DNA from 4 places in the Streptomyces sp. ITFR-6 genome. Region 4 is predicted to be linked to each of the others. Evidence: riboswitches for the same ligand, from Rfam matches in the RefSeq annotation. Region 4 holds a riboswitch; each other region holds the start of a gene.
What was found. A riboswitch is a leader RNA that binds a small molecule or an ion and turns the genes downstream of it on or off. The one in region 4 is predicted to bind cobalamin.
Positions count from the first base shown of each region.

Region 1: another riboswitch for cobalamin. It lies ahead of RLT59_RS11580 (ribonucleoside-diphosphate reductase subunit alpha); the one in region 4 lies ahead of RLT59_RS35705 (prenyltransferase/squalene oxidase repeat-containing protein).
Region 2: another riboswitch for cobalamin. It lies ahead of RLT59_RS30885 (cobalamin biosynthesis protein); the one in region 4 lies ahead of RLT59_RS35705 (prenyltransferase/squalene oxidase repeat-containing protein).
Region 3: another riboswitch for cobalamin. It lies ahead of RLT59_RS05375 (FecCD family ABC transporter permease); the one in region 4 lies ahead of RLT59_RS35705 (prenyltransferase/squalene oxidase repeat-containing protein).

Region 1 is NZ_CP134612.1:2,610,711-2,612,892, reverse strand. It holds gene RLT59_RS11580 (ribonucleoside-diphosphate reductase subunit alpha) at 1-1,234, opposite strand, end outside; cobalamin riboswitch at 1,376-1,512, opposite strand; gene RLT59_RS11575 (GNAT family N-acetyltransferase) at 1,600-2,112, opposite strand.
Region 2 is NZ_CP134612.1:6,787,160-6,789,341, forward strand. It holds gene RLT59_RS30885 (cobalamin biosynthesis protein) at 1-804, opposite strand, end outside; cobalamin riboswitch at 955-1,088, opposite strand; gene RLT59_RS30890 (hypothetical protein) at 1,246-1,479, opposite strand; gene RLT59_RS30895 (inorganic phosphate transporter) at 1,492-2,182, opposite strand, start outside.
Region 3 is NZ_CP134612.1:1,254,947-1,257,128, forward strand. It holds gene RLT59_RS05370 (ABC transporter ATP-binding protein) at 1-126, opposite strand, end outside; gene RLT59_RS05375 (FecCD family ABC transporter permease) at 126-1,235, opposite strand; cobalamin riboswitch at 1,337-1,483, opposite strand; partial or broken gene RLT59_RS05380 (alpha/beta hydrolase) at 1,674-2,182, shown strand, end outside.
Region 4 is NZ_CP134612.1:7,896,831-7,899,012, forward strand. It holds gene RLT59_RS35700 (prenyltransferase/squalene oxidase repeat-containing protein) at 1-700, opposite strand, end outside; cobalamin riboswitch at 823-897, opposite strand; cobalamin riboswitch at 982-1,127, shown strand; gene RLT59_RS35705 (prenyltransferase/squalene oxidase repeat-containing protein) at 1,328-2,182, shown strand, end outside.

The DNA.
Region 1 (2,182 bases), 5.3 Mb from region 4:
GGCCGGTCTGCGCGAGGGTCCGCATCATCCGGCCGTACAGCTCACGGGCCGGCATCGTCTTGCGGGCCAGGCCCTTGGCCTCGGCCGCCCGGTACGCGGCGTCGAAGTCGTCGCCCCAGAGGTCGACCAGCTCGGGCACGTCGGCGGGGGAGAACAGCGACCAGGTCCCGTCCGCGTCGACCCGGCGCATGAATTCGTCCGGGATCCAGTGCGCCAGGTTCAGGTTGTGGGTGCGGCGCTGGTCCTCACCGGTGTTGTCGCGCAGCTCCAGGAACTCCTCGATGTCCGCGTGCCAGGTCTCCAGGTAGACGGCGGCGGCGCCCTTGCGCCGGCCGCCCTGGTTGACCGCCGCGACGGAGGCGTCGAGCGTCTTCAGGAACGGCACGATGCCGTTGGAGTGCCCGTTGGTGCCCCGGATCAGCGAACCGCGGGCGCGGATGCGGGAGTACGAGAGGCCGATGCCGCCCGCGTGCTTGGAGAGGCGCGCCACCTGGTGGTAGCGGTCGTAGATCGAGTCCAGCTCGTCCAGCGGCGAGTCCAGCAGGTAGCAGGAGGACATCTGCGGGTGCCGGGTACCGGAGTTGAAGAGCGTCGGGGAGGAGGGCAGGTAGTCCAGCCTGCTCATCAGCCGGTACAGGGCCGCGACCTCGTCCAGCGCCCGCTCGGAGTTGTCCTCCGCGAGCCCGGCGGCCACCCGCAGCATGAAGTGCTGCGGGGTCTCGACGACCTGGCGGGTGATCGGGTGGCGCAGCAGGTAGCGGCTGTGCAGGGTGCGCAGTCCGAAGTAGCCGAAGCGGTCGTCGGCGCCGTCGGTGAGCGCCTGTCCCACCAGGGCGTCCAGGGCGGCCGCGTGCAGCGTCACGAACTCGGCGGTGCGGTCCGCGATCAGGCCCTCGCGGTGTCCGACGGCGACCGAGGCGGAGAAGGACGTCGAGCCCTGCCCGGCCGCCTCGTCCGCGATGGAGCGGGTGAGGAGACGGGCGGCGAGCCGGGAGTAGGCGGGGTCCTCGGAGATCAGGCCCGCGGCCGCCTCGGTGGCCAGCGAGCGCAGCTCGGCCTCGTCCGACCGGGCGTTGCGGCCGCGCAGCGCGGCGGCGGCGACGCGTCCGGGGTCGGTGTCGGGCAGATCCGCGGTGAGCTCGGTGAGGGTCCGCAGCAGTGCGGTGCCCGGTCCGTCGCTCGTGGTTCCCGTTGATTCGGCCGCTGAAACCGGATCGGCTGGCGCGATGGTCACGTGGTGCTCTCCCTCGCTCGGCTCTGGGCCGACGGGGGGAGCGGGGGCAGCCGGGCGGAGCGGGGCCCCGTTCGGGCAGCACTCCGTGCGGCGTCCACCGGCCCATCCACGAGGCCCGGACGTCTGGGCGTCCGGTTCGGTCGAGCCGGACGCGCTGTCGGCAGGTCCTCGGACTCGGGATGCGCAGAAGCACACCGATCACACCGTTGCGGGACAGTTCCGGATTCGCACCGGATTTCCCTGCGGCGACAGCGAGCACGAGCATACATGTGGGGGCCGCCGGATGAGGCAGCCCCCACATGTTGTGTCGCGTGGCCGTCAGGAGACCGCCCGTGCCGTGTCGCCCGGCCGTCAGGAGGGGCCGGTCAGGAGACCGCCGGGAACTCCAGTCGGTACGTCAGCAGCGAGAGCCCCTCGATCGGATACCAGTCCCTTTCCGGGGTCCGGACGAAGCCGAGGCGCCCGTAGATCCTATGGGCCCCGCGCATGGCCGGCTGCGTCGAGAGCACGATTCCGGTGACCCCCGCGGTGGCCCGTGCGCGGTCGATACAGGCCCGGACGAGCGCCTCGCCCGCCCCGGCCCCGCGCGCCTCGCGGGAGACCGCGAGCATCCGGAACTCGGCCTCGTCCGGCGCCGCGATATCGGCCCAGCGGTTGCCCGGCGGCGCGTAGGTGACCCCGCCGAGGACGCGGCCCCGCGCGTCCGCCGCGACGAGCACCTCGGCCTCCTCGGCCCGCCGGGGGACGTCGCGCAGCTGTACCAGGTACGGATCGTCGGCGCCGTAGTCCAGCAGCCCGTCCCCGAGATAGGCCTCGGCGGTGATGTCGCCGAGGGCGGCGTACTCGGCGGCCTCGACCGGCCTGATGATTATGTCCATGCGGGGAAGTCTGCCGCACCCCTGGGCGGCGACGGCACGGGTTTTCCCCCGGACGCGCGAACGGGCCGCC
Region 2 (2,182 bases), 1.1 Mb from region 4:
GCGGTGTTCGACCCGGCCGCCGTAGGCGAGGGTGCCGCCGAGCCGTACGCCGAGCGCACCCGCGAACGAGGCCTCCACGGGGCCCGCGTTGGGGCTCGGGTGCTTGGCTCCATCCGCCCGCCAGGCGTGCAGCGCCCCCCGGGGCCGGCCGCCGGCGGCCACGGCGAGCAGGGCGGTGAGCCGGGCGCCCGGCCAGCCCACGAGGTCGTCGAGCCGGGCCGAGGCCCAGCCGTAGCGCAGGTAGCGGGGCGACCTGTGGCCGACCATCGCGTCCAGGGTGTTGGCGGCCCGGAAGCCGACGAGTCCGGGGACCCCGCCCAGCGCACCCCACACCAGGGCGCCGACCACGGCGTCGGAGGTGTTCTCCGCGACGGACTCCACCACCGCGCGGGCGATCTGCGGACCGTCCAGGGACTGCGGGTCGCGGCCGCACAGATGGGGCAGCCGCTCCCGCGCCAGGCCGAGGTCCCCGGCGGCCAGCGCGCCGCCGATGGACCGGGCCTCGCGCCCCAGCGACGTACCGCCGACGACGGACCAGGTGGCGGCGGCGGTCAGCGCGACGGAGGCGGCGGGGCGGCGGCGCAGCGCGCGGGAGGCCAGTGCCGCACCCCCGGCGGCGCCTCCGGCGCAGACCAGGGTGTGCAGAGCGCCCCACCCGCGGTGGTCGCGCCACAGACGGTGTTCGACGCCTGCCGCGGCGCGCCCGAAGGCGGCGACCGGATGTCCCCGGCGGGGATCACCGAGCAGCAGATCACCGATCAGACCGGCCGTGGCGCCGTACGCGAAGATGCGATCGGCACGCACGGTTCAGCCGGCCGTCGCGCCTCGACGGACCTTCGCGCGGGCAGCTGGTGCTGGTCGGAGGGGAGACACGGAGACGGGCGCACGGCGGCCGGGCATGGCGATATGTCCTCACTCAGGGTCCGCGCCCTGGTTCGACGTGACCGGCGACGAGAGTCTCCTGGCTCCCGGATCCGCAGTTCCCCTGGTCTTCCAGCCCACTCGGCGTGGACCGTGACTTCCGGTGGTGGGGGACTGCTCCCCGGTGACAGTGGCGGGACCGCGCCGGATTCGCACCGGCTTCCTCTGCTGTCGCCGTAATGGCTCCGGCAGTCCACCACGCTCCGCGAACGCCAGTCAACCTACCGTTGACCTGCGACGGCACAGTGTGCTGAGACGCACATCGGGCCGGCCGCACCCGGGGTGCGGCCGGCCCGAGGCGGCGGATGGATCAGGGGCTGTGGATCAGGCGACGATCAGGTAGATCCCGTAGGCCACCGCCGCCGCGCACAGTCCGAAGCAGACGTACGCGCCCGCGCGGGCGAGCATCAGGGACCCGCCGGACTGGCCGCCCCGCTCGGCCGGTTCCGGCTGCCTGGAGAGGCCGGCGATGCCCAGGGTGAAGAGGCCCACCAGGGCGACGGTGGCGACGAGAGAGACGCCGAAGACGGTGCCGAGGGCTGCCCAGTCGATGTTCATGGAGGATCTTCCTTACACCGTGGCGGGTCGTGCCGGGTCGGCTATGGCCGGGGCCGGGATGGTGGCGGTGAGGTCGTGGGCCTGGGCGGCCGGGGTGGGCGGCGGGCTGACGGCCGCGATGGCGGTGGTGACGACGCCCGCGGGTTCGGCTTCCGGGGTGACCGGAGCGCCGTCCTGGGCGCCGGGTGCGACATCGTCCTGGCCGACCGGCTTGCGGCGGGACAGCACCCAGATCGCTCCGGAGCCCGCGATCAGCAGTACGGCGACGAGCACGACACCCCAGGTGCCCTGCTTGGTGAGGAACTCCGCCCCCGCGCCGACCAGACCGGCGGCCGGCAGCGTCAGACCCCAGGCGACGAACATCCGGGTGGCGGTGGACCAGCGGACCACACCGCCCCGGCGGCCGAGACCGGCACCCATCACGGCACCGGAGCAGGACTGGGTGGTGGAGAGGGAGAAGCCGAGGTGCGAGGAGGCCAGGATGACCGTGGCCGCACTGGTCTGGGCGGCGAAGCCCTGCGGCGGCTTGAGCTCGGTCAGGCCGCTGCCCATGGTGCGGATGATGCGCCAGCCGCCGAGGTAGGTGCCGAGCGCGATGGCCATTCCGGCGCTGACGATGACCCAGACCGGCGGGTTGGAACCGGGGGAGAGGACTCCGCCGGTGACCAGGGCCAGGGTGATGATGCCCATCGTCTTCTGTGCG
Region 3 (2,182 bases), 6.6 Mb from region 4:
TGACTTCCCGCTGCCGTTGGGCCCCACCAGTCCGACGAGCCGGGCGTCGCCCGCTCGCAGCGTGACGTCCTCCACCAGCCGCGCGCCGGCGATCTCGACCGTCAGCGCGTCGATATCGATCCGCATCACGCACCCCCGAAGGTGTAGGAGCGGCGGCGCATGAGGAGGATGAAGCACGGCACGCCGATCATCGCGGTCAGCACGCCGAGCGGCAGTTCCGCCGGGGCGAGCAGCACGCGCGAGAGGATGTCCACCCAGATCAGCAGGACGGCCCCCGCGAGCGGTGCGACGGCCAGCAGACGGCGGTGGTCCGCGCCGACCAGCATGCGCGCGGCGTGCGGGACCATCAGCCCGACGAAGCCGATCGCGCCGCTCACCGCGACCAGCGCCCCGGTGACCGCGGCGGAGACCAGGAACAGTTCCTTGCGCAGCCTGCCCGCATTCACTCCCAGGGCGGCGGCGGTCTCGTCACCCATCGCCAGGGCATTGAGCCGGCGCGCCGACCACCAGAGGTGGGCGAGGCCGCCGATCGTGGCGCCCGCGGCAATCGGCACGGAGGACCAGGTGGCGCCCCCGAGGCTGCCCAGCATCCACATCATCGCGGAGCGGGCGGCCTCGCCCCGCTCCGCGGCGAACACCATGAACGTCGTGATGGCCGAGAAGCCGTAGTACATGGCCGTGCCCGTCAGGACCAGGCGCAGCGGGGTCAGTCCGCGCGCGGTGCTGGCGACCGCGTATACGAGCATCATCGCGAGGAGCGCGGCGAGGAACGCCGCTGTGGACAGCGCCCAGACACCGAAGGCGCCGAAGACCCCGAAGATGAGGACGGCGTTCGCACCGACGGCCGCGCCGGAGGAGATGCCGAGCACGAACGGGTCGGCCAGGGCGTTGCGGACCATGGCCTGGACCGCGACGCCGATGGCGGACAGGCCGGCTCCGACGACCGCGGCCAGTACGGCTCGCGGAAAGCGCAGCTCCCACACGATGGTGTACCCGGCGACTTCACCGGGAGCGATCCGCTGTCCCGTCAGGCCTGCCCACAGATAGCGCGACACCTCTCCCCAGGAGATCCCCGAGGCCCCGATTCCGGCGCCGCAGACCAGGGAGAGCGGCAGCAGGGCACACAGCGTGATCACCAGCAGGGACAGGGGTACGCGCCGGGGAGGAGCGGGCCCGCCACCGGCGCGCGCCGCGCGCGAGGGCGGGGCGGGTATGCGTTCGAGGGGAGTGACCACGGTCGGATCGCTTTCACCTCAGGCCGTGCACCTGCACGATCGAAGGAGCGGCCCGGACGCGAAGCGCCCTGTGCAGCACCTCTCGCAGTCCACGGCGAATTGACAGGAGCCTTCACCGCCGCGGGTAATCGGGCTTGCGGAGCCATGGGGACGGCTCCGCCTACCGTTGCGGGTCAGCGCCGGAATTCGACCGGACTTCCCCCGCGGGGCGTGAGCAGCTTACGGGTACGGCACCGTGCTCTCCCTTTCGCCCCTGAGTCCCGAGCGCCCCGGAGCACCCCCCGAGCACCCCCGAGTGGCCCCTGAACAGCCCCTGACCCGCCCCGGAGAAGCCCCTGACGGGAGCACCGCACGGGCGCCGGAGCACCTAGCGTGACGGCGGATGCCCCGGCCGGGCCCGCACGCCTGACACAACCGCTCTCTTCGCAAGGAGGATCTATGCCGTTCAGGGGCAGATCCGCACTACGGCTCATCGCCGCACGGGGCACGGCCACGGCTGTGGCGGCTGCCACGGCCGCCGCCACCGGCCTCGCCGCCGCTCCCTCGGTCCACGCGTCGCCGCCCGCGACAGCTGCCCTTCGGTGGGCACCGTGTGACGTCCCGGCGGACCCGGGAGCCGAGTGCGCCGCGCTCTCCGTGCCGGTCGACTGGGACCACCCGGACGGGCCGAGACTCGATCTGGCCGTGGCCCGCCGCAAGGCCACAGAGCCCGGGGCGCGCGTCGGCTCCATGGTGTTCGGCCCCGGCGGGCCGGGCGACTCGGGTGTGGAGAGGGTGGTGGGCGGGATCAGCCGGTTCAGCCCCGAGGTCCGCCGCAGGTTCGACATCGTCAGCTTCGACCCGCGCGGCGTGGGCGGCAGCAACCCGGTGACCTGCTCCGGTGAACTGCTTGCCGAGCGGCCGTCGCCCGAGCTGGAGAGCCAGGCGGACTTCGACGCCACCCTGGC
Region 4 (2,182 bases):
CGCAGAGCGCGGCCATCGCGGCGCCGGTCATGTCGATGTCACTGGTGGCGGCGAGCGCCGCCGGATCGCCTTCGGCCTTGCTGTAGTTCCAGCCGCCGTCGTTGTGCTGGTTGGCGCGGATGCGGGTGACGAGCGAGTCGCGCAGGGCCTGGGGTATGCGCTGGGCACCGGCCCGGGTCCTGGCCCCGCCGAGGGCCAGGGTCGCGAAGACGGTGCCGTTGAAGTTGGCGGACGGGCCGAAGTAGCCGGGCTCGGCGTTCTGCCAGTAGCCGTAGATGTCACCGATCAGGTTGCGGGAGGAGGAGACCCGGGCGGGGTCGATACCGGCCGCATAGGCGTTGAGCGTGGCGCGTTCGTAGTCGGTGACCACAGGCTCCGCCGACGGCCAGCTCGCCGTGGCGAGCAGGGCGCGGTAGACCGTTCTTGCGTTCTTCGAGGCGTCGCCGCCGGGTGTGACGTCCACCGCAGCGGTTCCGGCGGAGGCCAGGGCGCTGAACGCCCACTCGTTGGACAGTCCGCCCGAGGCGTACGAACCGTCGGCTGCCTGAAGGGACTTGAGATACGCGACACCGTTCGTCTTCGAGGTGGCGATCTGGGCCGGAGTGGCGGTGGCCGCCGCCGGCAGGGCGCTCAGACACAGAGCCCCGAGGGAGACGGCTGCTGTGAACACAAGACGGGGTGAGACCGAAGGACGAGGCATGGCCTGCTCCTGGGATGAGGGGCGCGCCGGCCAGGCCCGCGTCCTGGTCCGAAGAGGGGCGGCAGCGGGAAGGGCCGCCGCCCGAACGCGTGGACCGGCTTCCTGTGATGCACCGCCGACATGGGCATTCGGGCTCGGAACGGCCCCCGCCGTCCCACACCGCTGCGCGTCAGCCCCGGACTCTCACCGGGTTCCCCCATGTGGCAGTCCAGGACGCTACCCCAGCCGGAGCCGTCCTGTCAGCAGCCCCCGAATCCGGTCCGGACGGCGCGGCCGCCTCTTGACGTTGCGTGCGGGGGCGTGCTCAAATCCGCCTGATAAGCACTGAGTTCCGGGGGAAGCCGGTCGAAATCCGGCGCTGACCCGCAACCGTAGGCCCGGCATCGCCGGGCGAGCCGGATTACCTGGGGCCTGATCTGCAGCGAGAAGCGCCGTCGCGGACTACGGCGTGGTCGACCAGCCCCGCCATGCGGTGAACCACGCGTGGTCGCGGTGGGCTCAGCCACGTTCGTGTCCCCACGGAGACAGAACGAGGGGGCCGCGGTGGGGACCGCACAGCGAACAGACCGGAAGCCGGGGACCAGAGCGTTCCTCTCCCTGGTGGCGGTGGCATTTCTCCTGCTTGCCATGTGCGTGACACTCGGCACGGGCACCCCGGCCGCGGCCGGTCCCGTCGACGCGTGCACGGCCGGCAAGGGCGCCGTCGTCGCTGTCGACTTCGGCCCCTTCGGCGGCAAGGTCGAGCGCGGCTGCGACACCACGCCGACCACCGGATACGAACTCCTCCACGAGGCGGGCTTCACCACCGAGGGCACGCAGCACGACGGCCCCGCCTTCATCTGCCGCATCGGACTCGGCTCCGGAACCCAGTACCCGACGACGGACCAGGAGTCCTGCGTCCTCACCCCGCCGGCCACCGCCTACTGGTCCTACTGGGTCGCCTCGCCGGGGCAGACCAAGTGGACGTACAGCCAGTACGGCGCCATGAGCCGCGACCTGAAGGACGGTGACGTCGACGCCTGGGTGTTCGGCGGGACCGACATCGGCGGCACGACCGGCAGGCCCACGTTCACCCCGGACGACGTGCGCGCAGGCGGGGGCGCCGAGACCCCGGACCCCGGCGGCAGCACTCCCACGGTTCCGGCCGGTGAGATCGACACCGCGGCCGCGGCGGCCTGGGCCAAGGGCGCGCTCAAGGACGGCGAACGCATCGTCGACGACGGCACCGACACCCCGGACTACTTGTTGACCACAGAGGCGGCCTACGCGCTTGCCGCCGCCGAGGGCACGAGCGGCACGCTCGACAAGGTCACGGCCTTCCTCGCCGCCCACACCGACGACTACGCCTACCCGTCGGGCGAGGACCAGGCACCCGACGCGGCAGCGGCCGCTCGGCTCGCCCTCCTCGCCGAGGCCACGGAGGGCGACCCGCACGCCTTCGGCGGCCACGACCTGATCGCGGACCTCATCGGCAGCGTCTGC